DNA from 2 places in the Cupriavidus sp. 2TAF22 genome. Region 2 is predicted to be linked to the other one. Evidence: predicted binding sites of a transcription regulator. Region 2 holds the regulator's gene; the other holds the start of a gene.
What was found. Region 2 encodes sigma-54, which starts transcription at its own class of promoters, with help from an activator protein. Its sites were predicted from a motif close to TGGCANGNAANCTGCTTT; they were not measured.

Region 1: AB4Z48_RS14895 (ammonium transporter) is a predicted target of sigma-54. The motif match lies at 10,675-10,692, and genes of this name have one in related genera.

What each region holds. Positions count from the first base shown of each region.
Region 1 is NZ_JBFRFX010000011.1:33,802-45,841, reverse strand. Features, by position in the region: gene AB4Z48_RS14955 (LysR substrate-binding domain-containing protein) at 1-587, shown strand, start outside; gene AB4Z48_RS14950 (Mpo1 family 2-hydroxy fatty acid dioxygenase) at 614-1,111, opposite strand; gene AB4Z48_RS14945 (Crp/Fnr family transcriptional regulator) at 1,267-1,977, shown strand; gene AB4Z48_RS14940 (arylamine N-acetyltransferase family protein) at 2,015-2,911, shown strand; gene AB4Z48_RS14935 (TraB/GumN family protein) at 2,923-3,696, opposite strand; gene AB4Z48_RS14930 (SDR family oxidoreductase) at 4,008-4,772, shown strand; gene AB4Z48_RS14925 (class I adenylate-forming enzyme family protein) at 4,932-6,695, shown strand; gene AB4Z48_RS14920 (acid phosphatase) at 6,728-7,564, shown strand; gene AB4Z48_RS14915 (SDR family oxidoreductase) at 7,598-8,356, opposite strand; gene AB4Z48_RS14910 (CreA family protein) at 8,465-8,956, opposite strand; gene AB4Z48_RS14905 (acyl-CoA thioesterase) at 8,982-9,467, opposite strand; gene AB4Z48_RS14900 (HU family DNA-binding protein) at 9,665-9,946, opposite strand; gene AB4Z48_RS14895 (ammonium transporter) at 10,724-11,926, shown strand.
Region 2 is NZ_JBFRFX010000006.1:140,530-157,708, reverse strand. Features, by position in the region: gene rapZ (RNase adapter RapZ) at 1-207, opposite strand, end outside; gene AB4Z48_RS09730 (PsiF family protein) at 332-421, opposite strand; gene hprK (HPr(Ser) kinase/phosphatase) at 470-1,441, opposite strand; gene ptsN (PTS IIA-like nitrogen regulatory protein PtsN) at 1,519-1,974, opposite strand; gene hpf (ribosome hibernation-promoting factor, HPF/YfiA family) at 2,379-2,729, opposite strand; gene AB4Z48_RS09710 (RNA polymerase factor sigma-54) at 2,779-4,254, opposite strand; gene lptB (LPS export ABC transporter ATP-binding protein) at 4,402-5,187, opposite strand; gene lptA (lipopolysaccharide transport periplasmic protein LptA) at 5,232-5,876, opposite strand; gene lptC (LPS export ABC transporter periplasmic protein LptC) at 5,966-6,595, opposite strand; gene AB4Z48_RS09690 (KpsF/GutQ family sugar-phosphate isomerase) at 6,611-7,594, opposite strand; gene AB4Z48_RS09685 (monovalent cation:proton antiporter-2 (CPA2) family protein) at 7,746-9,725, shown strand; gene AB4Z48_RS09680 (ribbon-helix-helix domain-containing protein) at 9,796-10,188, opposite strand; gene AB4Z48_RS09675 (DJ-1/PfpI family protein) at 10,246-10,824, opposite strand; gene AB4Z48_RS09670 (adenine phosphoribosyltransferase) at 10,989-11,561, shown strand; gene AB4Z48_RS09665 (LysE family translocator) at 11,606-12,214, shown strand; gene AB4Z48_RS09660 (Na/Pi cotransporter family protein) at 12,486-14,171, shown strand; gene AB4Z48_RS09655 (adenosine-specific kinase) at 14,203-14,688, opposite strand; gene uvrA (excinuclease ABC subunit UvrA) at 14,820-17,179, opposite strand, start outside.

The DNA of each region.
Region 1 (12,040 bases), on a different contig from region 2:
TCGCCAGCCAGTGGCTGATCCCGCGCCTGCCGCAACTGGCGCGCGCGCTCCCCGACCTCACGCTGCACCTGTCGGCGCGCACCGAGGCGTTCGAACTCAGCGATACCGCCTTCGATGCGGCGATCTACTACGGCGAGGGATTGTGGCCTGGCACCGAAGGCGAGCGCATCCTGCAGGAAGGCCCTTCGGTGCCGGTGTGCAGCCCGGCGCTGCTGGGGCGTCGCAAGCGGCTGGAGCTGGCGCAGATGCTGGAGCTGCCGCTACTGCACCTGACCACCCGCCTGCGCGCGTGGGACGACTGGCTGGCAGCGGCGGGCGCGGCCTTGCCGGCGCAGGCCATGCGCGGCCCACGCTATGACCTCTACACCATGCTGGCGCAGGCGGCGGCGGCCGGGGTCGGCGTGGCCCTGATACCGCGCATCCTGATTGCAGAAGAACTGGCTCAGGGGCGCCTGGTGGTACCGCTGGCCACGCTGCCGGCGGAAGCCGACAGCCGCAAGGCCTATTACCTTGCGCACCGGCGCGGGCTGGCGCCCGACGACAAGGTCCTGCAATTGCGCGACTGGCTGCTGGCGCAAGCCGTCTAGGCAGCTACGGGCACGTCGGCCCAGCCTCAGTGCGCATGGGCGCTGACCGCCTCGCGCGTATCGCGCGCCAGGCCCATGGCAAAGGCCACCTCGGCAACCAGGAAGAGCGGCCCCACCAGCAGGCCGGCCAGGTCGTCGACGAAGGCGGGCTTGCGCCCTTCGTAATAGTGGCCGATGAACTGGATCACCCAGCCCACCACGAACAAGCCGACGCCCCAGGCCAGCCAGGCGCCGGTGGACAGCGCCGCCAGCAGGCCGCCGACATAGACGAAGCCCGCCAGGATCAGCGTCATCGCCACGCCGAAGCCGGCCGACAGGCGCAGATAGAACAGGCACGACAGCGCGTACACCACCATCGCCGGCGTCAGGTAGCCCGCGCCGTCGCCCAGCGGCATGGCGGGGCGCGCCAGCAAGGTGGTGACCGCCAGGACGATCATGGGAATACCGATAAAATGCGTGAATACATTGCGCGGGTCGCGGTGATACGCCGCGTACGCCGCGAGGTGGTCGATCAGTGTTTTCACGGGGGTCTCCTGCCGGCGTGGGGGCTGCCGCTGCTTGTGACGCGGCTCGATGTGGCGGTATGGTATCGGGCAGCAAAACGCCGGTCTGTCGGGTTTTTGACACTCCCGTACCGACTGGGAGCGGCAGCACGCATAAGACGACACAGGAGACGATGATGGGCGTAACGCAACGTACGCAGCAGGCGCCGGCACCCGAGCCGCTGCACGTGCTGCGCGCGGGAAGCTGGTTCGCGGGCCTGCCGCCGGCCATGCAGGAAGCCTTGCTGCGCGACGCCGTCACCCGCAGGCTGTCCGCCGGACAGCTGTTGTTCGTGCGCGGCGACGCCTTCGACGGCATCTTCGTCGTGCTTTCCGGCACGCTGCAGATCGACGCCCACAGCGCCGCGGGCAAGGCGGCCCTGCTCGGCCTGCTGGAACCCGGCGCCTGGTTCGGCGAGATCTGCCTGTTCGACGGCCTGGCGCGCACCCATGATGCGCATGCCACGAGCGCCGCCACCGTGCTGCACCTGCAGCGCGACAAGCTCTACGCCATGCTGGCGCAGCATCCGCAATGGTGGCGCGAGTTCGGCAAGCTGCTGGCGGCCAAGACGCGCGAGGCCTTTCATTACGTGGAAGAAACCCAGGTATTGCCGCCGCTGGCGCGCACCGCGCGCCGGCTGGTGGCGATGGCGCAGGCCTACGGCGACCTGCCCGGGGTAGAGCGCCGCTCCGTCCACATTCCGCAGGAACAGCTCGGCCAGATGCTCGGACTGTCGCGCCAGACCGTCAACCACGCGTTGCGCGAGCTGGAGGCGCGCGGGATGCTGCGGCTGCATTACGCCGACATCGAGCTGCTCGACGTGCCGGCGCTGCTGGCATTGTCCTGATGCGCGGCCGAGGCCGGCGCCAACATATCGAGTCACCATGACCGCAGCAGACACACTGAACACGCCGGACGCACCAGATGCGCTGGACGCGACCCGCCTGCAAGCCTATCTCGACCGCATCGGCCACCCGCTGCCGGCGGCGGCCGACCGCGCTGCACTGGACAGCCTGATCGCAGCACACCTGGCGCGCATCCCCTTCGAGAATATCGACGTGCTGCTGCAGCGCCCGGTCCGGATCGGCGTCGACGCGGTCTTCGACAAGCTGGTCGGGCGGCGCCGCGGCGGCTACTGCTTCGAGCACAACACCCTGCTGGCGGCGGCGCTGCGCGCCCTTGGCTACGCCGTCACCCTGCTGGCGGCGCGCGTGCGCTGGAACGTGCCGGACGACGTGCCGACCATGCAGTCGCATATGCTGCTGCGCGTGGAGGCCGCGCACCTGAGCCATATCGTGGATGCGGGATTCGGTGGCCCCACGCCCTATCGCGCGCTGCCCCTGCCGCCCGCCGGCGATGCCGATCCGGCATTCCCCTACCGGCTGAATCTGGTCGACGATTCCGCCAGCGCCGCCTTCCACCTCTACGACATGGAAGTGCGCGGCGCGGACGGCTGGTTCCGTATCTACCGCTTCGACCTGTCGCCGCAGCAGGCCATCGATTACGAAGCGCGCAACTGGTACACCTCGACCCATCCGGACAGCCTTTTCCGCCAGGCACTGTGCGTGGCGCGCTCGCAGGTCGATACGCGGATGACGCTGCTGAACGACGAATTCGCCGTGCGCGCGACGGATGGCAGCGTCCACCGGCAGCGGCTGGATTCGCCTGACAAGATCATCGAGGTGCTGGCCGAGCGCTTCGGCCTTGCGCTGGAACACGCCGACGCGCAGGCGCTCAAGGCGATCCTGCCCGCGCTGCTGCAGGCGCAGCGCGCGGACTGAGCGGCTACCGCTCAGGCGCGCAAGGGCTGCACATCGAATCCCGCGTGCGCAAGCAGCGCCGGCAAGCCGGTCTCGCCGACCAGATGCAGGGCGCCGACCACCACCAGGGTCGGCTCACGGTCCGCGATCAGCGCCAGGATCTTTGGCATCCACAGCCGGTTGCGTTCGTCGACGAGGGCAGCGAGCGTGACCGGCCACTGCGCGCGGCGCTGCGCCAGCAGCGTTGCGAACGGCCCGGCCTGCCCCAGCCGCCACCAGCGCACCATGTCGACCGGCTCGGCGGCAGCCAGATCCGGCTGTCCGGCGAAGCATGAAAGCATGTCGACCTGTTCGTCCAGCGGGACGCCCTGCAGCAGGCGCAGTGCGTCGCTGGCATCCTCCAGCGCGTCGCTGGCAAGCCCGTCCGCCAGCGCGCGCGCCCACAGGTGGCGGTCCACGCCGTGCTGCGCGACGATACCGTGCCGCGCCGCCAGCGCGAACTGCAGGTGCATCGCCGCGAATACCGGGCGCAGGCGCTCCAGCTCGGCGACAGGCAGGCCGAAGCTCTCCCACAGCCTTCGCACCTGCTCGAGGACGGCGGGCGCAAGGTGCCGGCCGAGACTGTCCCCCGGCGGGAAATAGGCCGCACCGGCATCCGGCGCGCGATCCATCGCCACTTCGAAGACCACGCGCGCGGCCGAACGATAGGCCTGCTCGGCGGCCGGGTCCAGGGCCGATAGCGGCGCGTCGAGTACGTGGATGGCGCCGAGCAGCGTGACGCCGGTGTTCCTGACCTGCCAAAGCATAAAGCGTATACCCCTATGTCGGGACGGGCTGACTTGCCCGCCGCAGCGACGCCAGCATACCTTCTCCCGCAGTGCAGAACACCGTCATGCACCGCATGAATTGCCAAAAGAAAAAACACTGATAAGCCAGGGCGGCGGCCGATTTGCGTGTGGACTGGCCGGTGGCGCCCAACCATAATGTACCGGGCGGTAACATCGGGCAGTGCCTGGCGGCAAGCCGGTTGCGCCTGCCGCGCATTCCCTGATCCGATAGCACCCTTTACAAAACATCCAGTCCCGCTCGGCGAGGACATGGAAACCAGGAGACACGCATGTCATTGTTCGACCTGACCGGCAAGGTTGCCATCGTCACCGGCTCTTCTCGCGGCATCGGCCGCGCCATCGCGGAACAGATGGCGGTACAGGGCGCCAAGGTGGTGATTTCCTCGCGCAAGGCCGAAGCCTGCCAGGAAGTCGTCGACGCCATCAACGCCAAGCATGGCGCCGGCACCGCGATCGCCGTGCCGGCCAATATTTCCTCCAAGGAAGACCTGCAGCGCCTGGTCGACGAGACCAACCGCACCTTCGGCAAGGTCGACGTGCTGGTCTGCAATGCCGCCTCCAATCCCTACTACGGGCCCATGAGCGGCGTCACCGACGAGCAGTTCCGCAAGGTGCTGGACAACAACGTCATCTCCAACCACTGGCTGATCCAGATGGTGGCGCCGCAGATGATCGAGCGCCGCGACGGCTCCATCATCATCGTGTCGTCCATCGGCGGCCTGCGCGGCTCGCCCACCATCGGCGTGTACAACGTGTCGAAGGCAGCCGACTTCCAGCTCGCGCGCAACCTGGCGGTGGAATTCGGCCCGCACAATGTGCGCGTCAACTGCATCGCCCCGGGCCTGATCAGGACCGATTTCGCGCGCGCGCTGTGGGAAGACCCGGAGCGCTACAAGCAATCCACGCAGGGCGCCCCGCTGCGCCGCATCGGCGAGCCGGTGGAGATCGCCGGCGCCGCGGTGTTCCTGGCCTCCGCGGCCAGCACCTTCATGACCGGCCAGGCCATGGTGGTGGACGGCGGCGTGACGATCTGATCCGCGCGGGAACGCCCGTTCCCGCCTTGCGCGCTGCCCAAGCTGTTCCCGCTGTTCCCGCTGTTCCCATCCGGGCTCCCGCTCCCGGCGTGAGGCGCCTTCCCAGGCGCCGGTGCGCCCGGGCGGGGTCCATCCTGCCATGCAGTCAGGGAGGCACCGATGTCGAACCAATCGCAAGCAGCTACGTCCTGGCCGGCCATCAGCCTGGCCGAGGCGCATGCCCGCCTCACCGCGCCCGGCGCTCCATTCGAAACCGAGACGCGCGTCATCCGCGGCATTCCCACCACCGTCTTCAAGAACGCGCCGCCCACGCTGCGCGAGCTGTTCCTGCAAGCCTGCGCGCTGGGCGACAAGATCTTCGTGGTGTATGAGGACGAACGCGTGTCGTATGACGCGTTCGGCCGCGCCGCGCTGACCGTTGCTCACGCGCTGATCCGCGACGGCGTGCGCAAGGGCGACCGCGTGGCGCTGGCCATGCGCAACCTGCCGGAGTGGCCGGTGATCTTCTACGGCGCATTGCTGGCCGGCGCCATCATCACGCCGCTCAACGCATGGTGGACCGGCGCCGAGCTGGAATATGGCCTGGCCGATTCCGGCAGCAAGATTGCCTTCGTCGACGCCGAGCGCCTGGGCCGTATCCTGGAGCATTTGCCGGGCTGCCCCGCGGTCGAACGGATCTACGTCGGCCGTGCCGGCGGCGCCGCGCACGGCGACACGCACGGCGACACGCGTATCGCCGCGTTGGAGAGCCTGGTCGGCACCCCGGACCAGTGGGCTGGCCTGCCCGCGCTGCCCGTGCCGGACATCGGCATCGAGCCCGACGACGACGCCACCATTTTCTACACCTCCGGTACCACCGGCAAACCCAAGGGCGCGCTGGGTACTCACCGTAATTCGGCCACGGTGGCGGTAGCCGGCCTGTTCAGCCCGATCCGCAACTACCTGCGGCGCGGCGAAGCCATTCCCGCGCCGGATCCGGAGGCGCCGCAAAAAGGCATGCTGCTGGCGGTGCCCTTCTTTCACGTCACCGGCTGCATGGCGGTGCTCAATGGCGCGCTGGCCAACGGCACCAAGATCGTCCTGATGCGCCGCTGGGAACCGGTGCGCGCCATGGAACTGATCGAGCGCGAGCGCTGCACGGCCGCTGGCGGCGTACCCACCATCGCGTGGCAGATCATCGAGCATCCGGAGCGCGCGCGCTTCGACCTGTCCTCGCTCGAGAACATGAACTACGGCGGCGCGCCCGCCTCGGCCGAACTGGTCCGCCGCATCACCGAAGTGTTCCCGCATTCCGCGCCCGGCATCGGCTGGGGCATGACCGAGACCTCGGCCACCTTCACCAGCCATAGCGGGGAGGAATACGTGGCGCGGCCGGAAAGCGGCGGCCCGGCGCTGCCGATCGGCGAGATGAAGATCGTCGACGGACGCGGGCGCAGCCTGCCCGTCGGCGAGACCGGCGAGTTGATGGTGCGCGGGGCCAACGTGGTGCGCGGCTACTGGAACAAGCCCGAAGCCACCGCGCAGACATTCATCGACGGCTGGCTCAAGACGGGCGACATCGCGCGGCTTGACGACGATGGTTTCCTGTATATCGTCGACCGCATGAAGGACATGCTGATCCGTGGCGGCGAGAACATCTACTGCATCGAGGTCGAGAGCACGCTCTACGACCACCCGGCGGTGATGGACGCGGCGCTGGTCGGCATTGCCCACCGCACGCTGGGCGAGGAGCCGGCCGCCGTGGTCGCGCTCAAGCCCGGGGCCGAGGTCACGGAAGCGGAACTGCAGGCCTTCGTGGGCGAGCGGCTGGCCGCCTTCAAGGTGCCGGTGCGGATCGTGTTCTGCCCGGAGATGCTGCCGCGCAATGCCAATGGCAAGATATTGAAATCGACGCTGCGCAAGATGCTCGACGCCGCGGCCTGACAATCACGACCGCACCACGGGAGACCATGCCGATGCATCGCCATCCATCATCCACATGCCGCGCGGCGCTGCCGGTCCTGGCCGCCGCACTGCTCGCGGCCGGCTGTGCCGGCCAGGGCCAGGGCAGCGCTGCCGCCCCGGTGCCGGAGATCCGCCCGGGTATCCTGGCCGGCTACCTGCCGGCCGAGGCGCGCCCCGACAGCCTGCAGCTGGTGCCGCCGCCGCCCGCGCCGGGCTCCGCCGCCCAGGCAATGGACGACGAGACCGCCCGCGCCAGCGTGGCCCTGCGCGGCACCGCGCGCTGGCGCCAGGCCGCCGTCGACGCCAACCTCGGATTCCCCCGGGCAGCGCAGATCTTTTCCTGCGCGCTGGATGCGCCGGTGTCGCAGGAGCAGACGCCGCGGCTCTACCTGCTGCTGCGCCGCACACTGGCCGACGCAGGTCTGTCGACCTACGGCGTCAAGGACAAATACGTGCGGCCGCGACCGTTCATGGTCAACCACGAGCCAACCTGTACACCGGATGAAGAACCCAAGCTGGTCAAGGACGGTTCCTACCCGTCCGGGCACAACGCCATTGGCTGGGCGTGGGCGCTGATCCTGGCGGAGACTTCGCCGCAGCAGTCCGATGCCATCCTCGCGCGCGGCCTGGCGTACGGCCAGAGCCGGCTGGTCTGCAATGTGCACTGGCAAAGCGACGCCATGCAGGGCCGCATCATGGGCGCGGCCACCGTGGCGCGGTTGCATGCCGATCCGCTCTTCCGCGCCGACCTGGTCGCGGCCAAGGCAGAGCTTGCCGACGTCCGCGCCAGGGGACTCAAGCCCGCCGGCGACTGCGCGGCCGAGCGCGAGGCGCTGGGCGGCAAGTAGCCTGGCGGCAGGCCGTACCCTGGCCGGACGAGATCAGCCGCGCCCGACGAAGGGCATCTTGGTGGCCATCACGGTCATGAACTGCACGTTGGCGTCGAGCGGCAGGTTGGCCATGTGGACCACCGAGCTGGCCACGTGGGCCACATCCATCAGCGGTTCCGGCGCGATCTCGCCGTTGGCCTGCGGCACGCCGCGGGCCATGCGCGATGCCATGTCGGTAGCGGCGTTGCCGATGTCGATCTGGCCGCAGGCGATGTCGTAGGCGCGGCCGTCCAGCGAGAGGCTCTTGGTCAGGCCGGTGATGGCGTGCTTGGTCGCCGTGTACGGCACCGTGTTGGGGCGCGGCGCGTGCGCGGAGATGGAGCCGTTGTTGATGATGCGGCCGCCGCGCGGGCTCTGCGACTTCATCAGCGCGAAAGCGGCGCGCGAGCACAGGAACACCCCGGTGAGGTTGGTGTTGACCACGGCCAGCCACTGCTCCACCGACAGCTCGTCGATGGATACCGCCGGCGCGTTGATGCCGGCGTTGTTGAACAGCACGTCGAGCCGGCCGAATTCCTCGCGAATCTTCCCGAACAGCCCGTCCACCGATGCCGGATCGCTCACGTCGCACTGCACCGCCAGCGCCGTATGGCCCGCGGCGCGCGCCTGCGCGGCCAGGACTTCCAGCGGCTCGGCGGTACGGCCGGCAAACACCACGCGGTAGCCCGCCAACAGCAGCGCCTGGGCCACTGCCTTGCCGATGCCGCGGGCCGCGCCCGTCACCAGTGCAACCTTGCCTTGCTCACTCATGCTGTTCTCCGAAAAAATAATGGGATCTGCCACGGGCTGGCTGGCGTGCCCGGTCGGCGGGATAGGAATGCTTGCCGGCGGTAAGCGGGGGATGTGTTCGTCGGGCGCCTATTTGACTGGGATCGGCGTGTCCGCCGCCACCGGCACCGCCGTCACGCTGTTCTGAGGGCTGCCGGAAACGATGCGGTCGGAATACGTCAGGTAGACCAGCGTGTTGCGCTTGCGGTCGACCGTGCGCACCACGTGCAGGGCCTTGAACAGGATCGACATGCGCTCGGAGAACACATTGTCCTGCTGGCGCAGCGGGCCCTTGAAGCTGATCGGCCCGACCTGGCGGCAGGCGATCGACGCCTCGGGCGGGTCTTCCGCCATGCCGAGCGAGCCCTTGATGCCCCCGGTACGCGCGCGGGAAACGTAGCAGGTCACGCCCTGCACCTCCGGGTCGTCATAGGCTTCGATCACCACCTTGTCCGAGCCCGTCATGCGGAAGTTCGTGCTGACGCTGCCGATTTCCTCGGCATGCGCCGCCGGCAGGGCCAGCAGCGCCGCCAGCAAGACCGGCACGGCCAGCGCAACGCGGCCCGCCAGGCGGGTCGTCATGGTACGCACGCCGGCTCCCTCCACCTCAGGACACCGCGCCGGTGATTTCGTCATGGCGCTTTTCCATTTCCTGGCGCAGCTGGCGGCGCAGCTGCGCGGCGGCGAAGCGCTGGCGCTCCACCTCGTCGCGCGGCTGCAGCGGCGGGACTTCGGCCGGCGCACCATTGTCGTCTACCGCCACCATGGTGAAGTAACAGCTATTGGTATGGCGCACCAGCTTGCTGCGGATGTTCTCGGTGATGACCTTGATGCCGATTTCCATGGAGCTGCGGCCGGTAAAGTTGACCGCCGACAGGAAGGTCACCAGTTCGCCCACATGGATGGGCTGGCGGAACACCACCTGGTCGACCGAGAGCGTCACCACATAGCGCCCGGCGTAGCGGCTGGCGCAGGCGTACGCGACCATGTCGAGGTACTTGAGGATGGTGCCGCCGTGCACGTTGCCGGAGAAGTTGGCCATGTCCGGTGTCATCAACACGGTCATGGAAAGCTGGTGGGACAGGTCATTCATGATGAAAATCCGGGTTTTCGAAACTGCCGGGCGGATCCGCGAAGGCCAGCCGGAGGGCCGGCGCCGACGATCGGCAGTGTAACCCGGAACGGCCGCCGCGCCGTGCCTGGAGGCGCCCCGGACAGCCGGCCGGGACAATAAAAAAGCGGCCTTCGAGGCCGCCTTCTCATTTCAATGGCGCTGCAGACGCGAACTGCTTACTTCTTCTTGTTCACAGCGTCCTTGAAGCCTTGGCCGGCGGAAAACTTGACCGTCTTGGCGGCCGGAATCTTGATGGTCTCGCCGGTGCGCGGATTGCGGCCGGTGCGCGCAGCGCGCTTGCCCGAGCCGAAGCTGCCGAAACCCACCAGCGTTACCGAATCACCCTTGGCAACCGCCTTCTTAATGTTGTCCAGAGCAGCATTCAGCGCGCGCTCTGCTGCAGCATTGCTCAGTTCCGCGTCAGCGGCGATGGCAGATACCAGTTCACCTTTATTCATGGCTGATTTCCCTTGTTGGTCGTCGTCATCGGAGTGTCTGCCACGCGGCAAATCACCGATCGGCGCAGTCTAATCTGCGCTTTACGCATTGGGCAATCCCCAGTGGCACCAATGCAACGAAAAAAGCCGCAAATCCTTGAGTCAAGCGCCTTTGCGGGGAATTTACCCCCCCTTTTCCGGGCTTTCAAATGCGGCTGCTGGCGGTATCGGGAAATCGAACATGCGTACGCGCGCAGGACCGCGATGCCCCGCGGCGATCCTGGCATTTGCCGACACCCGCGGCCAACGGCAAAGCGCCGCTCTGTGCGCATGCACGACGGAGGGTTCAGAACATTCTCTGCGTCTTGCGCCCGCGATTTCGCTAGTCGATTGCGCTAGTCGATTGCGCTAGTCGATTGCGTTAGTCGATTGCGCTTGTGATTCGGCCTGCGATTCGGCTTGCGATTGCGCCGGCCATTGCGCCGGCCATCCTGCTCGCCAGCTTTTTGCACCAATATGGTAACACCGCTCTTTTTGGTGCATACAAAGTGAGATGTTTCGCCCCAAAACAAGGCATTGCCTCATATTGGCGCAAGCAGAACGCGCGGCGCGGGCGCACGCCGCCGTGTCATCCGCCGCTTCCCGGCTGCACGCTCGCCGGGGCGCGTGGGCTCCGGGCAGGCCGCGCGCGACAATCCGGTGCGTGATCCACCAACTCGGTGCAATTTTCGCACCGTCCTGGCTCAAACTGGAACGGATATTGCATACCAGTGCTCCCATTTTGAGCATGAGGAATGTATGGACAATTGGAAGAGCGGCACCGACGCCCTGTTCATCCTGCTGGGGGCGATCATGGTGCTTGCCATGCATGCGGGCTTTGCCTTTCTTGAGCTAGGCACCGTACGCAAGAAGAACCAGGTCAATGCACTGGTCAAGATCCTGGTGGATTTTGCGATTTCCACGATCGCCTATTTCTTTATCGGCTATACGGTAGCTTATGGGGTCGAATTTCTCGCCAGCGCCCAGACGCTGGCGCAAAGAAGCGGTTATGAGCTGGTGAAATTCTTCTTCCTGGCGACATTCGCCGCGGCCATCCCGGCGATTATCTCGGGCGGCATCGCGGAGCGTTCGCGCTTCAATCCCCAACTGGTGGCGACCTTCGTCCTGGTCGGCCTGGTCTACCCCTTCTTCGAAGGCATCGCCTGGAACAACCGCTTCGGCGTGCAGGACTGGATCGCCTCGGTCGCCGGCGCGCCCTTCCACGACTTCGCCGGCTCCGTCGTGGTCCATGCCATGGGCGGCTGGATCGCGTTGCCGGCCATCCTGCTGCTCGGCGCGCGCCGCGGCCGCTACCAGAAAGATGGCCGCATCAGCGCACACCCGCCCTCCAATATCCCGTTCCTGGCGCTGGGCGCGTGGGTGCTGGCGGTGGGCTGGTTCGGCTTCAACGTCATGAGCGCGCAGACCGTCGACAAGATCAGCGGACTGGTCGCCATCAACTCCCTGATGGCCATGGCCGGCGGCACGCTGGCCGCCTGGGCGGCCGGCCGCAACGATCCCGGCTTCGCCTATAACGGGCCGCTCGCCGGGCTGGTGGCGGTGTGCGCGGGCTCGGATCTGATGCACCCGCTGGGCGCGCTGGTGACCGGCGGCGTGGCCGGCGTGCTGTTCGTCTATCTGTTTACGCTGGCCCAGAACAAATGGCACATCGACGATGTGCTGGGCGTGTGGCCGCTGCACGGCCTGTGCGGCGCGTGGGGCGGCATTGCCGCCGGCATCTTCGGTGCGCAGGCGCTGGGCGGCATCGGCGGGGTTTCGCTGGGCGCGCAGGCGATCGGCACCCTGCTGGGCATTGTCATCGCCCTCGTGGGTGGCACCGTGGTCTATGGCACGCTGAAGAAGGTGGTCGGCATCCGGCTGGATGCCGAATCCGAATACAACGGCGCCGACCTGTCCCTGCATCGCATCTCGGCCACGCCGGAGCGCGAAACCAACTGGTAGATCGACGCGGCAAGGCAGCCGCCTGCCGCTCCCGCCGCTCCCGCCGCGGCACGCCGGGCCAGCCAGGCCCGCCGTGCCGCGCGATTTTGTGCTTGAACTTCCGCTCGCGGCAAA
Region 2 (17,179 bases):
GCCGGGCAACTGGTCCAGCGATTCGCGGCTGCGGATATCGGTGGCGACCCCGAGGTGGGTATAGCCCTGGGCGGCCAGGTAGCGCGCCAGTTCCGGGATGAACTGGGCCGGCAGGTTGTCGACGCAGTAATAGCCTGCGTCTTCCAGTACGTTCAGGGCGACGGATTTGCCGGAGCCGGAAATTCCGGTGATAAGTATGATGCGCATAGCGTCACAAGCATAACATCAGGCGATGACGCCGTCATGACGGTATCGTGACGGGCAGGCCTCATAAAAAATGACGAACCGGAGTTCGCCATTTGCACATGCGTCCACGAAAGGGCGACCCTTGTTACTTGGACAGGCATTCCTTCATGAATGCCTTGCGCTCGTCGCCCTTCTTCATGCTTGCTCTCCTGGCTGTGGAAAACGTTGACGCCAGTGCGCGGCAGCAATGTAAGCAAATGAGAAGTGGCGCAGAAACCGCTTGTCAGAGCAGGCGGCCCTGGCCCCGCGAAGCGACATCGGCCTGCATCGCGGCACGCTGGCGGTCCATGAAATCACGCAGCGTATCGATGCCGCGCAGGCGCAGGATAGTGTTGCGCACGGCGGCCTCGACCAGCACGGCGAGATTTCGGCCGGCCGCCACCTGGATCTTGACCATGTGGATCGGCAGGCCAAGCACGTCGAGGTATTGGGAATCCAGCGGCAGGCGCTCGAACTCGCCATCGTTGCGCCGCACCAGCTGCACCACCAGCTTCATCTTCATTTTCCGGCGCACCGCAGTCTCGCCGAAGATGGTCTTGATGTCGAGCAGGCCCAGTCCGCGCACTTCGAGCAGGTTCTGCAGCAGCGGCGGGCAGCGGCCTTCGATGAAGTCAGGCCCCAGGCGCACGAAGTCCACCGCATCGTCGGCCACCAGTCCGTGTCCGCGCGAGATCAGTTCCAGGCCTAGTTCGCTCTTGCCCAGACCCGACTCGCCCATGATCAGCACGCCCATGCCGAGGATGTCGAGGAACACGCCGTGCATGGTCACGCGCGGCGCGGAAATCCGCGACAGATAGAGCCGCAGGTGGTCGATGACCGCGGCCGAGGATACCGGCGTGGTGAACAGGGGCGTGGACGAGCGCGTGCAGCGCAGTTCCAGGTCGGGGGGTGGCTCCATGCCGTCCGCGATCACCAGGAAGGGCGGCTCGAGCAGGATCAGCTCGCCCATCTGGCGTTTGCGCATTTCGTCGTCGAGACGCTGGTAATAGGTGATTTCGGGTTTGCCGAGCACCTGGATCCGGTTCGGGTGGATCAGGTTCAAGTGCCCGACGAGATCGGCGGCGGACGTGGCTTCACGCGCGAACTCAACGTCGAAGGCCCGGTCGGCCCCTTCCAGGCCAGCGACCCAGGAGAGTTTGATGTCGGCTGCGTTGTCGTCGAAGATCGACTGCGAGGTGACGCCAGTGAGTTCCATGCGGTGCTTTCGGGGGACAGGCTTTCAGGCCGGGGAGGCAACGGCCCTGTTGGCCGGGCAGGGCTTGCCCCGGCGGGTCAGGGATGCCATTGCGTCAGCAACTGGTGCACGGCATCGGGAGTGGGCAGGGTAGCGAGTCCTTCGCGCATTTCGCGGTCGGACAGCAGCTGGGCAATCTCGGAAAGGATCTCCAGGTGCTGCTGGGTAGCCTGTTCGGGCACGAGCAGGAAGATCAGCAGCGACACCGGCTTGCCGTCAGGCGACTCGAAGGGGATCGGCTCGCCCAGGCGCATGAAGGCGGCCAGGGGCTGCTTGAGGCCCTTGATGCGACCGTGCGGAATGGCAACCCCGGCTCCGAGGCCGGTCGAGCCCAGCGATTCGCGGGCGAACAGGTTGTCGGTCACGGTAGCGCGCGCTACGCCATGGTTGTTCTCGAAGAGGAGCCCGGCCTGTTCGAACACCCGCTTCTTGCTGGTGACGCTGACGTCGAGGTTGATGTTGCCGGGTGGCAGCAATTTAGCCAAACGATTCATGTGGAATGCGCAGGTTTTTCTAGTAAGCAGGCCCGTGGCCAGGAGAGGGCCGCACCAGGCAAAGGGGATAGAAAGGCTCGTGCCCTCGTTTCACCGGTTATCCCATGCCGGTGTCGGGCGTCTGGCCATTATAGAGCAGGCCCGCCCCCGCCTTGTGCATTGCAATAGCCGATGCGCGGAAGCGGTGCCGCGCGCACGGAAAAATTGCCGCGCTATTGCTTATGTATTGCACAGCATACACCGGGAGCGTGGCCTTGCGGAATCCCCTTGCGTGATTCGATACCGGCCGTAAAGGCGGAAGAACGGCACAAAAATGCGCGCAAAAAAGCCGCGCATCGGGCGCGGCTTGTTCTGGTTTCAAGGGACTGACACCGACGGCCCCCTAGGTGGGCCGCCAGGCACGGTCATTGCTGCATCTGCGCTGCGGCCAATTGATACTTGACCGCTTCGCGGTCGTGGCTTTGCACGCGATCCTTGTGGCGAATCACCTGCCGGTCGAGCTTGTCGACTAGCGCGTCGATAGCGGCATACAGGTCTTCGTGATGCGCTTCGACAAAGATGTCCTTGCCCTTGAGATGTAGATTGATTTCCGCGTACTGCCGCCGGTCCTTTTCTTTTGTATTGTCGACAGATAGCAGCACACTTACGCCAATGACTTGATCGAAATGCCTGACGATACGCTCCAGTTTCGTTTCCACGTACTCACGCAGCGGGGGCGTGATGTCCAAGTGGTGTCCACTGATCTTGAAGTTCATAGCGTTTCTCCTTCTGAAAGAGTTGCATCAGGCAGGCGATGCAACTCGGCTACAAAGACTTGCGGAGATTTACGGCAGGGATTTTCAGCGCCTCGCGGTACTTGGCGACGGTACGGCGCGCCACCACGAAGCCTTGCTCGCCGAGCAGTTCGGCGATCCTGCTATCCGACAGGGGATTCCTGGGATCTTCGGCTCCTATGAGTTGCTTGATCAACGCTCGAATTGCCGTTGAAGAGGCCGCGCCGCCGGTTTCTGTGGATACGTGACTGCCGAAGAAATACTTCAGCTCGAAAGTCCCCATCGGCGTTGCCATGTATTTATTGGTTGTCACCCGAGAGATGGTGGACTCGTGTAGACCCAGTGTATCGGCAATCTCCCGCAAAACCAAGGGGCGCATCGCAATTTCCCCGTGGGTGAAGAAGTTCTTTTGACGTTCGACAATCGCTTGTGCGACGCGCAATATGGTGTCGAAGCGCTGCTGGATATTCTTGATCAACCAGCGTGCTTCCTGCAATTTTTGCTGCAGTCCGGCAGCCCCTGAATCGCCTTTTGCACCGCGCAAAATCTGCGCGTACATATCGTTGATGCGTAGCCGCGGCATCACATCCGGATTGAGTTGCGCGATCCAGCCGCCGCTCATTTTTCGCACGAAAACATCCGGCACCACGAAATCCGCCTCGGGGCGGCTATAGGCATGGCCGGGATACGGGGCGAGCGAGCGGATCAGTTCGTGCGCGGCCTTGAGGTCGGCCTCGTCGACCTGCAGCGCTTTCTTCAGGCGCGTGTAGTCGCGCACCGCGAGCAGCTCCAGGTGGCTGGTGACGATGGTCAGGGCCAGTTCGCGCTGCGGATGGGTGAGCCGGCGCAGTTGCAGCGCCAGGCATTCGGCGGCGTTGCGCGCACCTACGCCGGCCGGGTCGAAGCTCTGCAGCAGGGTCAGGACGGCGTGTACCTCGTCGATCTCGAACTCGAGTTCCTCGGGCAGTTCGGCGCAGATCTCCTCGAGCGAAGCGCTAAGGTATCCGTCGTCGTCCAGCGACTCGACCAGGAAGATCGCGAGCCCTTTGTCGCGCATGGAAATCTTCAGCGGCGCGAGTTGCTCCATCAGGTGCTCGCGCAGCGTCGGCTCGGCGTCACGCAGCTGCATCGGCGTCTTTTCGTCCTCGTCGCCCTGCGGGCGGCGGGCAAAGTCGTCGAGGCTCCAGTCGCTGCCGTAATCCTCGCCGCTGTCGGCGTAGTTGTCGTCGCCATCGGCGGCGCCGTCGGGGCGGTTCTCGCTGGTGCCCTGGCCATCGGCGGGCGCAGGCGCGGGCGCGCTCTGCAGGTTGACGGAGCCATCGGCACCCACGCGCAGCGGGCTTTCGATCCAGTCGTTTTCGCGTTCGAGCAGGGGGTTCTCGGTGAGCGCTTGCTCAACTTCCTGCTGCAGTTCGAGCGTGGACAGTTGCAGCAGCCGGATCGACTGCTGGAGTTGCGGCGTAAGCGCGAGATGCTGCGAGAGGCGGAGCTGTAGCGACGGTTTCATGCGACCTATTTTATGCGCAACTTCCATGCCGTTGGAACGGAAATTGCTATCGCTGATGCCGCCGTGATCGTTTGCAGGATGAAAGGCGACATGAACGCCGCCTGGCCGCGAATATCCCGGCTGCGCGGCAGTAGGCCGCGCCCCGCGTTACATGCGGAAGTTCTCGCCCAGGTAGACCTTGCGCACCGATTCGTTGGCAATGATGTCTTCGGGCTGGCCTGACGCCAGCACGGTGCCTTCGCTGATGATATACGCGTGGTCGCAGATGCCAAGCGTCTCGCGCACGTTGTGGTCCGTGATGAGCACGCCGATGTTGCGTGCCTTGAGGAAGCTGACGATGCGCTGGATTTCGCCCACCGCGATCGGGTCCACGCCGGCGAACGGTTCGTCGAGCAGGATGAAGCGCGGCGCGGAAGCCAGCGCACGGGCGATTTCCACGCGGCGGCGCTCGCCACCGGACAGCGACAGCGCCGGATTCTCGCGCAGGTGGGCGATCTGCAGGTCGTCGAGCAGCGAGTCCAGGCGTCGCTCGATATCCGCCTTGGACAGCGGCTTGCCGTCGTGCACCTGCAACTCGAGCACGGCGCGGATGTTCTCCTGCACGTTGAGCTTGCGGAACACCGAGGCTTCCTGCGGCAGGTAGGACAGGCCCATGCGCGCGCGCTCGTGGATGGCGAGGCCGCTGATGTGCTTGTCGTCGAGCACGATGTCGCCTTCGTCCAGCGCCACCAGCCCGACGATCATGTAGAACGAAGTGGTCTTGCCCGCGCCGTTGGGACCCAGCAGCCCGACCACCTCGCCGCTCTTCACGTCGAGCGACACGTCCTTGACCACCGTGCGCGAGCCGTAGCGCTTCTTCAGGTGGCGCACGACCAGGGTGCTGCTCTCGGTCAGGACGTTGGGCTGGGACGGTTCGGTTTGGGTAGCGGTCATGAAGGCTGAATCCGTGGATCGGGCGGCGCTGCTGCGCGCCGGCGTCAGGGGTTGGCGGGGGCAGGGGCCGGCTTGAGCGGCAGCGGACTGGCGGCGGCGCCGCTGGCGGGCTGCTCCTGGCGCGGCGAGAGCACCGCGCGCACGCGTCCGGACGGGCTGCCTGCCGTGGCGTTCTCGGCGCCGCCGGTGGCCGTGTAGAACTCGTTGCGGCTGTCGTAGGTGATCACGGCACCGCGGATCTCGTCGACCAGCTTGGCGCCGGCCAGGCGCGCCATGCGGGCGCGGCCGATCAGCTTGGAGATTTCCTGCTTGCCGTCGGACTCGATGCGGTCGCCCCAGCCGTCGATGTATTCGTCGACGTTGTCGCGCTTCTGGCGGATATAGGCCTGCTTGCCTGCCTTCGAGGTGGCCACGGCGTACTGGTAGCCCTCGGGGTCGGTGCGCACTTCGGCCGCATCGGACTTCAGCACCATGGTGCCCTTGGTCAGCACCACGTTGCCGGTCAGTACGTACACCTGCTTGACGTCGTCGTAGCTGGCATTGTCCGCCTCCAGCACCAGTGGCTTGTCGCGGTCGGCCTTCTCGGCGCGGGCGGGCGCGGCCAGCGCAAGGCCGAGCATGGCTGCCAGCGTCAGCAGGGCAGCCGTGCTGCGACGGCGACAGGACGATGTCGTCAGGAATGGATTCATATTGGCGTGGTGGCGGTTGGCGCGGGCGGCTCTGGCCCGCGGGCGGCTTCGTTTCTTGGCTGTTTCCGGGCGCGGCGCGTCAGGCTTCGTCAGGGCTGCTTCGCGGCGCTGGCCGGCGGCCCCGTAATGATGGTGCCGTGTACGTTACCCAGCAATTGTACTTCGCGGGTGACGTTGTTGAAGATCAGGCCGTTGGCGGTCATCACCGACGGGCCGCGCGTGAGCTTGACGGCCTTGTCGGTCTTGACGATGTCGTCGTTGACCAGCACCTGGAAGTACTCGGACGCAGCGGTCATCTGCGGATCCTTGGCGGGATCGGGCCCCTGCGCGCGCACGATCAGCGCGTTGCCGAACAGGTCCACCACCGAGCCCTCGGCATTCATGGTGCCGCGGTCGGAGTGGCCGGTCACCGGCGGGCGGTCAATCTCATAGGCGCGCATGGCCGGGCGCGTCACTTCGTAGGTCTGGTCGTCCTCGAAGTGGGTCATCTTGTCGCCGGTGAAGCGCATCTTGGTGTTTCCGTCCTCGGCAAGCTCCGTGGCGGAAAAATGGATCATGTAGTAATCCGGCTCGTGCTTCTTGCCGACCGGGCCGGTGGCGGCTTCGCGCGGCGAGTTGACCTGCACCAGCCAGAAAGTGCTGCCCGCCACCAGCGCCATCAGCAGCAGTGGCAGCAGCCGCATTCCGAGCCGGCTCACGGAGGACAGGAGATCCCGCATATGCTGTGGCCGCCCTCAGATGACCTTGGCGCGGGTCAGGTCGTGGATATGCAGCGCGCCGACCAGGCGGTGCTCGGCGTCGACCACCAGCATCTGGTTGATGCGGTTCGCCTCCATCACCTGCACCGCTTCCACGGCCAGCTGGTCCGGGCCCACGGCGTGTGGCGCGCGGTGCATGACCTCGCTGATCGGCACCGTCTTCCAGTCGCGGGGGGTCTCCAGCAGGCGGCGCAGGTCGCCGTCGGTGAACACGCCGATCAGGTGATCGTCCGGATCCACCACGGCGGTCATGGCCATGCCCTTGCGCGTGATTTCCATCAGCGCCTGTGCCAGCGGTGTGCTTTCGCGCACCTTGGGCACCGCGTTGCCGCTGCGCATGACATCGCGCACATGGGTCAGGAGCTTGCGCCCGAGCGCGCCGCCCGGGTGCGAGCGGGCGAAGTCTTCCTCGCCGAAGCCGCGCGCGTCGAGCACCGCCACCGCCAGCGCGTCGCCCATCGCCAGCGCGGCGGTGGTGCTGGCGGTCGGCGCCAGGTTGAGCGGGCAAGCTTCCTTCTCGACGCCGGCATTGAGGTGGGCGTCGGCCATCTTGGCCAGCGTGGAGCCGGGATTGCCGGTCACCGAGATCAGCTTGGCGCCGATGCGCTTGACGATCGGCAGGATCGACAGCAGCTCGGCGGTCTCGCCGGAATTGGAGAAGGCGATCAGCACGTCGTCGCGCGTGACCATGCCGAGGTCGCCGTGGCTGGCCTCGGCAGGATGCACGAAGAACGAGGGCGTGCCGGTCGACGCCAGCGTAGCGGCCACCTTGCGGCCGATATGCCCGGACTTGCCGATGCCCGACACCACCACGCGGCCGCTGCACTCCAGCGTGAGCTGCACGGCATGCGCGAATTCGCCGTCCAGGCGGCCCGCAAGGGCGGCAACGGCGTCTGCTTCGATCTGGAGGGTCTCGCGAGCAAGCCGAAGTGCTCGATCCGCATTGAAATTAGCTATCATGGCGACGAAGTATACCAACGAATGCGATGGCGCCTTGCCTGTTCCGGGGATCGGGCAGCAAAGGCGGCCGCCGCGCTTGCCGTAATCCGCCGGCAGGGTCGCCCGCGCCGGGCGTGGCCCTGTCCCGGGGCGGCGTACCAGGCCCTTGTCGATGCACTCTCCGCTGGACCTGACTCTCGTGTTGCTGGCCGCCGCCGTGTTCGGCGTGGTCGCATTCCGCATGCTGCAGCTGCCGCCGATGCTGGGATACCTGGCGGTCGGCATCCTGATCGGTCCTCACGCGCTAGGCCTGGCCAGCGATACCGCGCAGACCAAGTACCTGGCCGAATTCGGCGTGGTCTTCCTGATGTTCTCGATCGGGCTGGAGTTCAGCCTGAGCAAGCTCAAGGCCATGAAGCGCCAGGTGTTCGGGCTGGGCGGCTCGCAGGTGGTGCTGTCGATGCTCGTGGTGGTGCCGGCGAGCTGGCTGTTCAACTGGGCGTTCCCGATGACCTGGCAGGCTTCGGTGGCGCTCGGCGGGGCGCTGGCGATGTCGTCCACCGCAATCGTGTCCAAGATGCTCTCGGAGCGCCTGGAGCTGGAAAGCGAGCACGGGCGCAACATCATCAGCATCCTGCTGTTCCAGGATCTGGCGGTGGTGCCGCTGCTGATCGTGATCCCCGCGCTGTCGCGCGATCCCGGCGACATGGCCATGGCGCTGGCGCTGGCCACGCTGAAGATCGCGGTGGCCCTGAGCCTGATCTTCTTCGTCGGGCAGAAAGTGATGAGCCGTTGGTTCCACGTGGTGGCCGCGCGCCGCTCGCAGGAACTGTTCATGCTCAACCTGCTCCTGGTCACGCTCGGCATGGCGGCGCTGACCGAGCGGCTCGGGCTGTCGATGGCGCTGGGCGCCTTCATGGCCGGCATGCTGATCTCCGAGACGCCCTACCGCCACCAGGTGGAAGAAGACATCAAGCCCTTCCGCGACGTACTGCTCGGGCTGTTCTTCGTCACCATCGGCATGTTGCTCAATATCCACGTGGTGCTGGACCACCTGTGGCTGGTGCTGGGGCTGCTGGCGGTGCCGATCCTCTTCAAGCTGCTGCTGATCTCCGGCCTGGCACGCGCGTTCGGCTCGCGCCAGGGCGTGGCGATCCGCACCGGCCTGGGCCTGGCGCAGGCGGGCGAGTTCGGCTTCGTGCTGCTCAACCAGATCGACGGGCTGAACCTGGTCGATCCGGTGCTGATCCAGGTCATCCTGGCCTCGATGCTGCTCTCGATGCTGGCCGCGCCCTTCCTGATCCAGTACAGCGATGCCATCGTGCTGCGCTTCGCCGCCAATGAATGGCTCATGCAGTCGCTCAACATGACGCGCATCGCCGCGCAGAGCCTGCAGACGGAAAAGCACGCCATCATCTGCGGCTTCGGCCGCAGCGGGCAGAACCTCGCCCACATGCTCGAGCGCGAGGGCATCACCTATGTCGCGCTCGATCTGGACCCCGACCGCGTACGCGAGGCCGCGGGCGCCGGCGACACCGTGGTGTACGGCGACGCCGGCCGGCGCGAGGCGCTGATCGCCGCCGGGCTGCACCGGGCCGCCGCCATGATCATCACTTACGCCAACACACCTTCCGCCCTCAAGGTGCTGCACCACGTGCAGGAGCTCGCGCCGGCCCTGCCGGTGATCGTGCGCACCGTGGACGACTCGGAACTCGACATCCTGCAGAAGGCCGGCGCCACCGAGGTGGTGCCGGAGATCATCGAAGGCAGCCTGATGCTGGCCTCGCACGCGCTGGTGCTGCTCGGCGTGCCGATGCGCCGCGTGGTGCGCGGCGTGCAGCAGGCGCGCGACGCGCGCTACAGCCTGCTGCGCGGATACTTTCACGGGCGCGACGACGAAGAGGATATGGTCGAGCGCGACTCGGTGCGCCTGCATTCGGTCTCGCTCGGCCCCGACGCCACTGCGCTCGGGCGCAGCCTCGGCGCGCTGGGGCTGGAACGCATCGGGGTGGAGGTGACGGCAGTGCGCCGGCGCGGTATCCGCGCCTTCGACCCCCAGCCGGAAACCGTGCTGGAGCCGGGCGACGTGGTGGTGTTGCGCGGGCAGCCGGAGGCGCTGGAGGCGGCGGAAAAACGCATGCTGACGGGCTGAAGGGCGCACGGCCCGCAAGGACGGCCTGCAAGCACGCCCCGCAAGCGCCCGGCAAGGCACGGCTGTGGCGCTATGCCGCCACGCGGCTGGCGGTTTTCGATCCTTCCACGCTGTCGGCCCATGACGGCGGCAGGCCTTCGAGCACGGAGCGCGCGTCGAGCGAGCGGATCGGGATGCTCGGATCGGCCGGGATGCGGCCCTCTGCCTGCAGCATCAGGTACCGCAGGCAGCACACGCGCAGGAAGGAGGTGAAATTCGCCGCCTCGCCGCGGTAGGCGGCCAGTTCGTCGTGCAGCCGCGTGATGAGCTGGCCCACGCTCATGCCGTCGCGCCCGGCCAGCGTTTCCAGGACTTCCCAGAACAGGCTTTCCAGCCGGATGCTGGTGGCCACGCCGTGCAGGCGCAGCGAGCGCGACTGGCAGAGGTACGACTCCGGGTTGGCCCGGATAAAGATTTCGCACATGGGGGACTCCGGTTCGGCGCGGCCCGGCGCAAAGGGCGGGCCGCGTTTCGGCAGCCTCTACTGTACGATCCGGGTGCCCAGCACCGCAAGGAACTGCGCCAGCCAGGCCGGATGCGCAGGCCATGCGGGCGCGGTCACCAGGTTGCCGTCGGTGTGGGCCTGGTCCACGGGGATGTCGGCGTATTTGCCGCCAGCCAGGCGCACCTCGGGCGCGCAGGCCGGGTAGGCCGAGCAGGTGCGGCCCTCCAGCACGCCGGCCGCGGCCAGCAGCTGGGCGCCGTGGCAGACCGCGGCGATCGGCTTGTTGGCGCTGGCGAAGTGGCGCACGATCTCCAGCACACGGTCGTTCAGGCGCAGATACTCCGGCGCGCGCCCGCCCGGGATGACCAGCGCATCGTAGGCGACGGGGTCGACCTCGGCGAAGGTCGCGTTCAGCGTGAAGTTGTGGCCGCGCTTCTCGCTATAGGTCTGGTCGCCCTCGAAATCGTGGATGGCGGTCGCGCAGCTGGCGCCGGCCTTCTTGTCCGGGCAGACCGCATGGACCGTATGGCCCACCATCTGGAGTGCCTGGAAAGGCACCATGGTTTCGTAGTCCTCGGCGTAGTCGCCAACCAGCATCAAGATCTTTTTTGCCATCGCGGTCTCCTGTATGGTTACGGGTGCCCGGCGGAACGGCGCGCAAGCCTGCGCGCCCGGCCCCCCTGGTACCAGCCCATTGTGTTGCCGTTCGCGGCAGCCCGGGTGGTAGCCCATTACCGCATCCGGCCTGCCACGGCGGCAGGCTGTCAGAACGAGTTCCCATGCCCAATACCACTATCCAGTCGTCCGCCCTCGGCCACGTCACCGACTACCTGCGCGAGCGCATCCGCACCGTGCCCGACTGGCCGCAGCCCGGCGTGATGTTCCGCGATATCACGCCTCTGCTGCAGGATCCCAAGACCCTGCGCGTGCTGATCGACGTCTTCGTCCACCGCTATATGGACGCCCGCCTGGACCTGGTCGCCGGCATCGACGCGCGCGGCTTCATTCTCGGCGCCATCGTGGCCTACGAGCTCAACCTCGGCTTCGTGCCGATCCGCAAGAAGGGCAAGCTGCCCTTCCAGACCGTGTCCGAGGAATACGAGCTGGAATACGGCAGCGCCACCGTCGAGATCCACGCCGACGCCTGCAAGGCCGGCGACCGCGTGCTGCTGATCGACGACCTGATCGCCACCGGCGGCACCATGATGGCCGGGCGCAAGCTGCTCGAGCGCCTGGGCGCCACGGTGGTGGAGGGCGCCGCCATCGTCGACCTGCCGGAGCTGGGCGGTTCGCGCCATCTGCTCGACAGCGGGCTGCCGCTGTTCACGGTGTGCCGCTTCGACGGCCATTGAGGCGCGCCGCGCGCTCACCTGGATAGACCACCGGAGCCTGTTCCATGCCGGATCTCATGCTGTTCCTCGTCACCTCGGTGGCCATCACCCTGGCTCCCGGGCCCGACAACCTGCAAGTGCTGGCGCGCGGCATGGCGCAGGGGCGCCGCGCCGGCGTGGCGGCGGCGCTGGGCTTTGCTTTCGGTTGTCTCTTCCACACCGTGGTGGCAGCCGTGGGGCTGGCGGCCGTGCTGCGTTCCTCGCCGCTGGCCTTCCAGTGCATCAAGTTCGCGGGGGCCGCCTACCTGATCTGGATCGGCATCCAGGCGCTGCGCTCGCGCGGGGCGCTGGGCAAGGCCGCCGACACGCCGGAGGTGCCGCTGTCCACGGTGTTCCGCCAGAGCGTGCTGGCCAACCTGATGAACCCCAAGGTGACGCTGTTCTTCCTGGTGTTCCTGCCGCAGTTCGTGCGCGCCGATGCCGCCCACCCGGGCTGGCAGATGCTGGTGCTGGGCGTGGTCTTCATGCTGCAGACGGCGGTGGTGTTCTCGCTGTTCGGGCTGTTCGCGGGTGTGCTGGGCGACTGGCTCAAGCACCGTCCGCGCGCCGGCCGCTGGCTTGACCGCGTTGCCGGCGCGATCTTCGTGGTGCTCGGCATCAAGGTCGCGCTATAGGCCCGGACGCCCGGGCATCCGGACGCCCGAACAGCCCGGACGCCCGGTGTCCGCGCGGCCCCGCTGCCGCCCGGACTGCCGGCACTGTTGCGCAGTTCCACGCGCCATCCCCATGGCGTTGCCCGCACATGCATGCGGGCGCATAATGCCCCATTGACAACAACGATACGATGACCGGGCGGCAACTTGCGGCCGGCATTTGCCTCAGCCTTCATGCCGGGCTCCGGCACCTGCCATCGCAACGGCGGCACCGGTCACAGAAGGGTGGACCATGGGCGTTTTACTTCATTTGCTTTCCGGCGTGGCGCTGCTGGTTTGGGGCACCAACATCGTCAAGGTGGGCATCTTGCGCGTGTACGGCGCCAACCTGCGCCACGTGCTTTCCTCCAGTATCTCCAACCGCCTCTCGGCCTTTGCCGCCGGGCTCGGCGTGACCGGCCTGGTGCAGAGCAGCAATGCCACCGCGGTGATCGTCAGTTCCTTTGTCGGCCAGGGCCTGATTGCCGTGGCACCGGCGCTGGCCATCATGCTGGGCGCCAACGTGGGCACCGCGATCATGGTGCAGGTGTTCTCGCTGGACCTGTCGTGGCTGTCGCCGCTGCTGATCTTCGTCGGGGTGATCCTGCACCTGTCCTGGAAGGGCAACAAGCCCGGCCACGTCGGCCGCGTGCTGATCGGCCTGGGGCTGATCACGCTGGCGCTCGAGCTGATCTCCATCGCCACGCGCCCGGTGGTGCAGGCAGCCGGCGTCAAGGTGCTGTTCGGCACGCTGACGGGCGATCCGACGCTCGACATGCTGATCGGCGCCTTCCTCACCATCCTGTGCTACTCGAGCCTGGCAGTGGTGCTGTTCTGCGGCGCGCTGGCCTCGGCCGGCGTGGTTTCGCTGCACGTGGCGCTGGCCCTGGTGCTGGGCGCCAACCTCGGCTCCGGGATCTCGGCGCTACTCACCACCTCGGGCAACAACCAGCCCGGCAAGCGCGTCACGCTGGGCAACCTGCTGTCGCGCCTGCTTGGCTGCGTGGTCGCGCTGCCCCTGCTGGGGCAGGCCGAGAGCCTGCTCGCGCTGTTCGATGCCGACCCGCAGCGGCTGGTGGTGAACTTCCACCTGCTGTTCAACGTGGCGCTGGCGGTGTTGCTGCTGGGCGCCACCGGCCCGCTGGCGCGCCTGTGCGAGGCGGTGCTGCCGGGCCGCAATACCGGCGACAGCCAGGTCACGCCGCGCCACCTGGACCTGGCCGCGCTGTCCACGCCCGCGCTGGCGCTGTCCAACGCCGCGCGCGAAGTGCTGCGCATCGGCGACCGCATCGAGCAGATGCTCGACAACATGCTGCGGGTGCTGCGCAACAACGATGCCAAGCTGGCCGCCGCCACCTGCCGCATCGACGACGAGGTGGACGACCTCTACACCGCCATCAAGCTCTACCTGACCCAGATCAGCCTGGAGGCCCTCGACGAGCGCGACGGCCGGCGCTGGACCGAAATCATCTCGCTCACCATCAACCTCGAGCATGCCGGCGACATCATCGAGCGCATCCTGCTGGATGCGCGCGACAAGAAGATCGCCCACAACCTGGCCTTCTCGGAGGCAGGCATGCAGGAAATCGCGCAGATGCATGCGCGCGTGGTGGCGAACCTGCGCCTGGGCTTGTCGGTCTTCCTCTCCGGCGACCTCAGGAGCGCGCAGCAACTGATGGCCGAGAAGGCCACCTTCCGCGACCTGGAGCGCCAGTACGCGCGCACCCACCTGCAGCGCATCGCCGTGCAGACCGCGGAGAGCATCGAGACCAGCTCGCTGCACCTCGACGTGATCAGTGACCTCAAGCGCCTGAACTCGCTGTTCTGCGCCACGGCCTACCCGGTGCTGGAAGAGGCGGGCGTGCTCAACCGCAGCCGCATGAAGGAGGACGACGGCGAGCCGCCGGTGCGGGCAGTGCCGTCCGCCCAGGCGCACTGAGGCGCGGCCCGCGCCCGGCGGGCGCGGGATGTCAGAGCTTGTAGCCGATCTGGCGCAACAGGTCGCGCCGCCAGGCGATGTCGGCGTCGGTTTCCAGCCCGAGCGGCGGCTCGCCGTCCACCACGCCCAGTACCGCGCGGCCTTGCGCGGTCTGCGCGATCACCACCTCGACGGAATTGGCCGTGGCGCAGTAGATCCTGCAGACCTCGGGCACCGCGCGCACCGCGCCCAGCACATTGACGGGATAGAAGCCGTCGCCCAGGAACAGCAGGAAGCTGTGCCCGGCGCCGATCGCCATGGCGTTGCTGCAGGCCAGGTCGATCAGCCCGTCGTCGTTGCCGGACCAGCGCACCAGGCGCTTGCCCGAGGCTTCGCAGAAGGCCAGCCCGAAGCGGATGCCCGGCACCGCGCCGACCAGCGCCTCGTGGATGTCGTCGACGGTCTTGATGAAGTGCGACTGGCCGAAGATGAAGTTGGTCGCCTCCGGCTTGGAGACCGGTACTACGCTGAGTTCCATGGCCATGCTCCTGCATCGACCCGAGCGAATCGGGATCTTCCGCAGTCCATGGTAGGCCGCGCGGTGTCGAATGCAAGGCGCCACCGCCGCGGGGGCGCGCACGGCGGCGCGCCGGCCAGGCCGATGCGCGCTCAGCGCGCGAGCAGCGGCGCGAGGTACTTGCCGGTAAAGCTGGCGCGGCTGCCGGCCACGGTTTCCGGCGTACCCTTGGCGATCACCTGGCCGCCGCCGGCGCCGCCCTCGGGGCCCATGTCGAGCAGCCAGTCCGCGGTCTTGATCACGTCCAGGTTGTGCTCGATGATCACCACCGTATTGCCCTGGTCGCGCAGCTTGTGGATGACCTTGAGGAGCAGCTCGATGTCGTGGAAATGCAGGCCCGTGGTGGGCTCGTCCAGGATGTAGAGCGTGCGCCCGGTGTCGCGCTTGGACAGCTCCAGCGAGAGTTTCACGCGCTGCGCCTCGCCGCCCGACAGCGTGGTGGCGGACTGCCCCAGGCGGATGTAGCCCAGGCCCACGTCGAGCAGTGTCTTGAGCTTGCGCCGTACCACCGGCACTGCGTTGAAGAACTCGTGCGCCTGCTCCACCGTCATGTCCAGCGTCTCGTGGATGCTCTTGCCCTTGTAGAGCACCTCCAGCGTCTCGCGGTTGTAGCGCTTGCCGTGGCACACATCGCAAGGCACGTACACGTCGGGCAGGAAGTGCATCTCCACCTTGAGCACGCCGTCGCCCTGGCAGGCCTCGCAGCGCCCGCCCTTGACGTTGAACGAGAAGCGGCCCGGATCGTAGCCGCGCTCCTTGGCCGCCGGCACGCCGGCGAACAGCTCGCGGATCGGCGTGAACAGGCCCGTGTAGGTGGCGGGGTTGGAGCGCGGCGTGCGCCCGATCGGGCTCTGGTCGACGTTGATGACCTTGTCGAAGTGTTCCAGCCCGTCGATGCGGTCGTGCGCCGCCGGCTCCGCCGTGGAGCCGTACAGGTGGCGCGCCACCGCGTGGTACAGCGTGTCGTTGATCAGCGTCGACTTGCCCGAGCCGGATACTCCCGTGACGCAGGTCAGCAGGCCCACCGGGATCTCCGCGCTGACGTTGCGCAGGTTGTTGCCGGTGGCGTTGATGATGCGCAGCAGCTTTTCCTCGTCGGGCGCGGCACGCTCGGCCGGCACCTCGATGCGGCGCGCGCCGGACATGTACTGGCCGGTAAGCGAGTTGGGCGACTGCTCGATCTGGGCCGGCGTGCCCTCGGCCACGATCATGCCGCCGTGCACGCCGGCGCCCGGGCCGATGTCGACCACGTAGTCGCAGGCGCGGATCATGTCCTCGTCGTGCTCCACCACCAGCACGGAATTACCGATGTCGCGCAGGTGCTTGAGCGTGCCGATCAGGCGGTCGTTGTCGCGCTGGTGCAGGCCGATCGACGGCTCGTCCAGCACGTACATCACGCCGGTCAGGCCGGAGCCGATCTGCGAGGCCAGGCGGATGCGCTGCGCCTCGCCGCCCGAGAGCGTGTCCGCGCTGCGCTCGAGCGAGAGGTAGTCCAGCCCCACGTTGTTGAGGAAATTCAGGCGCGCGGTGATCTCCTTGACGATCTTGTCGGCGATCTCGCGCTTGGCGCCGTGCATGTCCAGTGTGAGGAAATACGTCAGCGCATCGCGCAGCGGCCAGCCGTTGATCTCGAAGATGGCGCGCGCCTGGTCGTTCTCGCCCAGCTTGACGTGGCGCGCCTCGGTGCGCAGCCGCGTGCCGTGGCAGGCGGGGCAGGCCTGGTTGTTCTGGTACTTGGCCAGTTCCTCGCGCACCGCGACCGAGTCGGTCTCGCGGTAGCGCCGCTCCAGATTGGGGATGATGCCCTCGAAGGCATGCTCGCGCACCGTGGTGCGGCCGCGCTCGTTCATGTAGGTGAACGGGATCTCGACGTCGCCCGAGCCATGCAGCACCACCTCCTGCACCTCGGCGGGCAGGTCCTCGAAGGCCGTATCCAGCTCGAAGTCGTAGTAGGCGGCCAGGCTCTGCAGCATCTGGAAGTAGAACTGGTTGCGCCGGTCCCAGCCCTTGATCGCGCCCGAGGCCAGCGACAGGTTGGGAAACGCCACCACCCGCTTGGGATCGAAGAAGGTGATCTGGCCCAGCCCGTCGCAGCTCGGGCAGGCGCCCATCGGGTTGTTGAACGAGAACAGGCGCGGCTCCAGCTCCTGCAGCGAGTAGGAACAGATCGGGCAGGCGAACTTGGAGCTGAAGCCGTGCTCGTGCGCGCTGTCGATCTCCAGCGCAATGGCGCGGCCGTCGGCCAGGCGCAGCGCCGTCTCGAACGATTCCGCCAGGCGCTGCTTGATGTCGGCGCGTACCTTGACGCGGTCCACCACCACGTCGATGGAATGCTTTTCGGTTTTCTTCAGCTTGGGCAGCGCGTCGACTTCATAGACCACGGCCGGCGCCTCGTGCGTGGTGCCGCCGCCCGAGCGGATGCGAAAACGCACGAAGCCCTGCGCCTGCATGG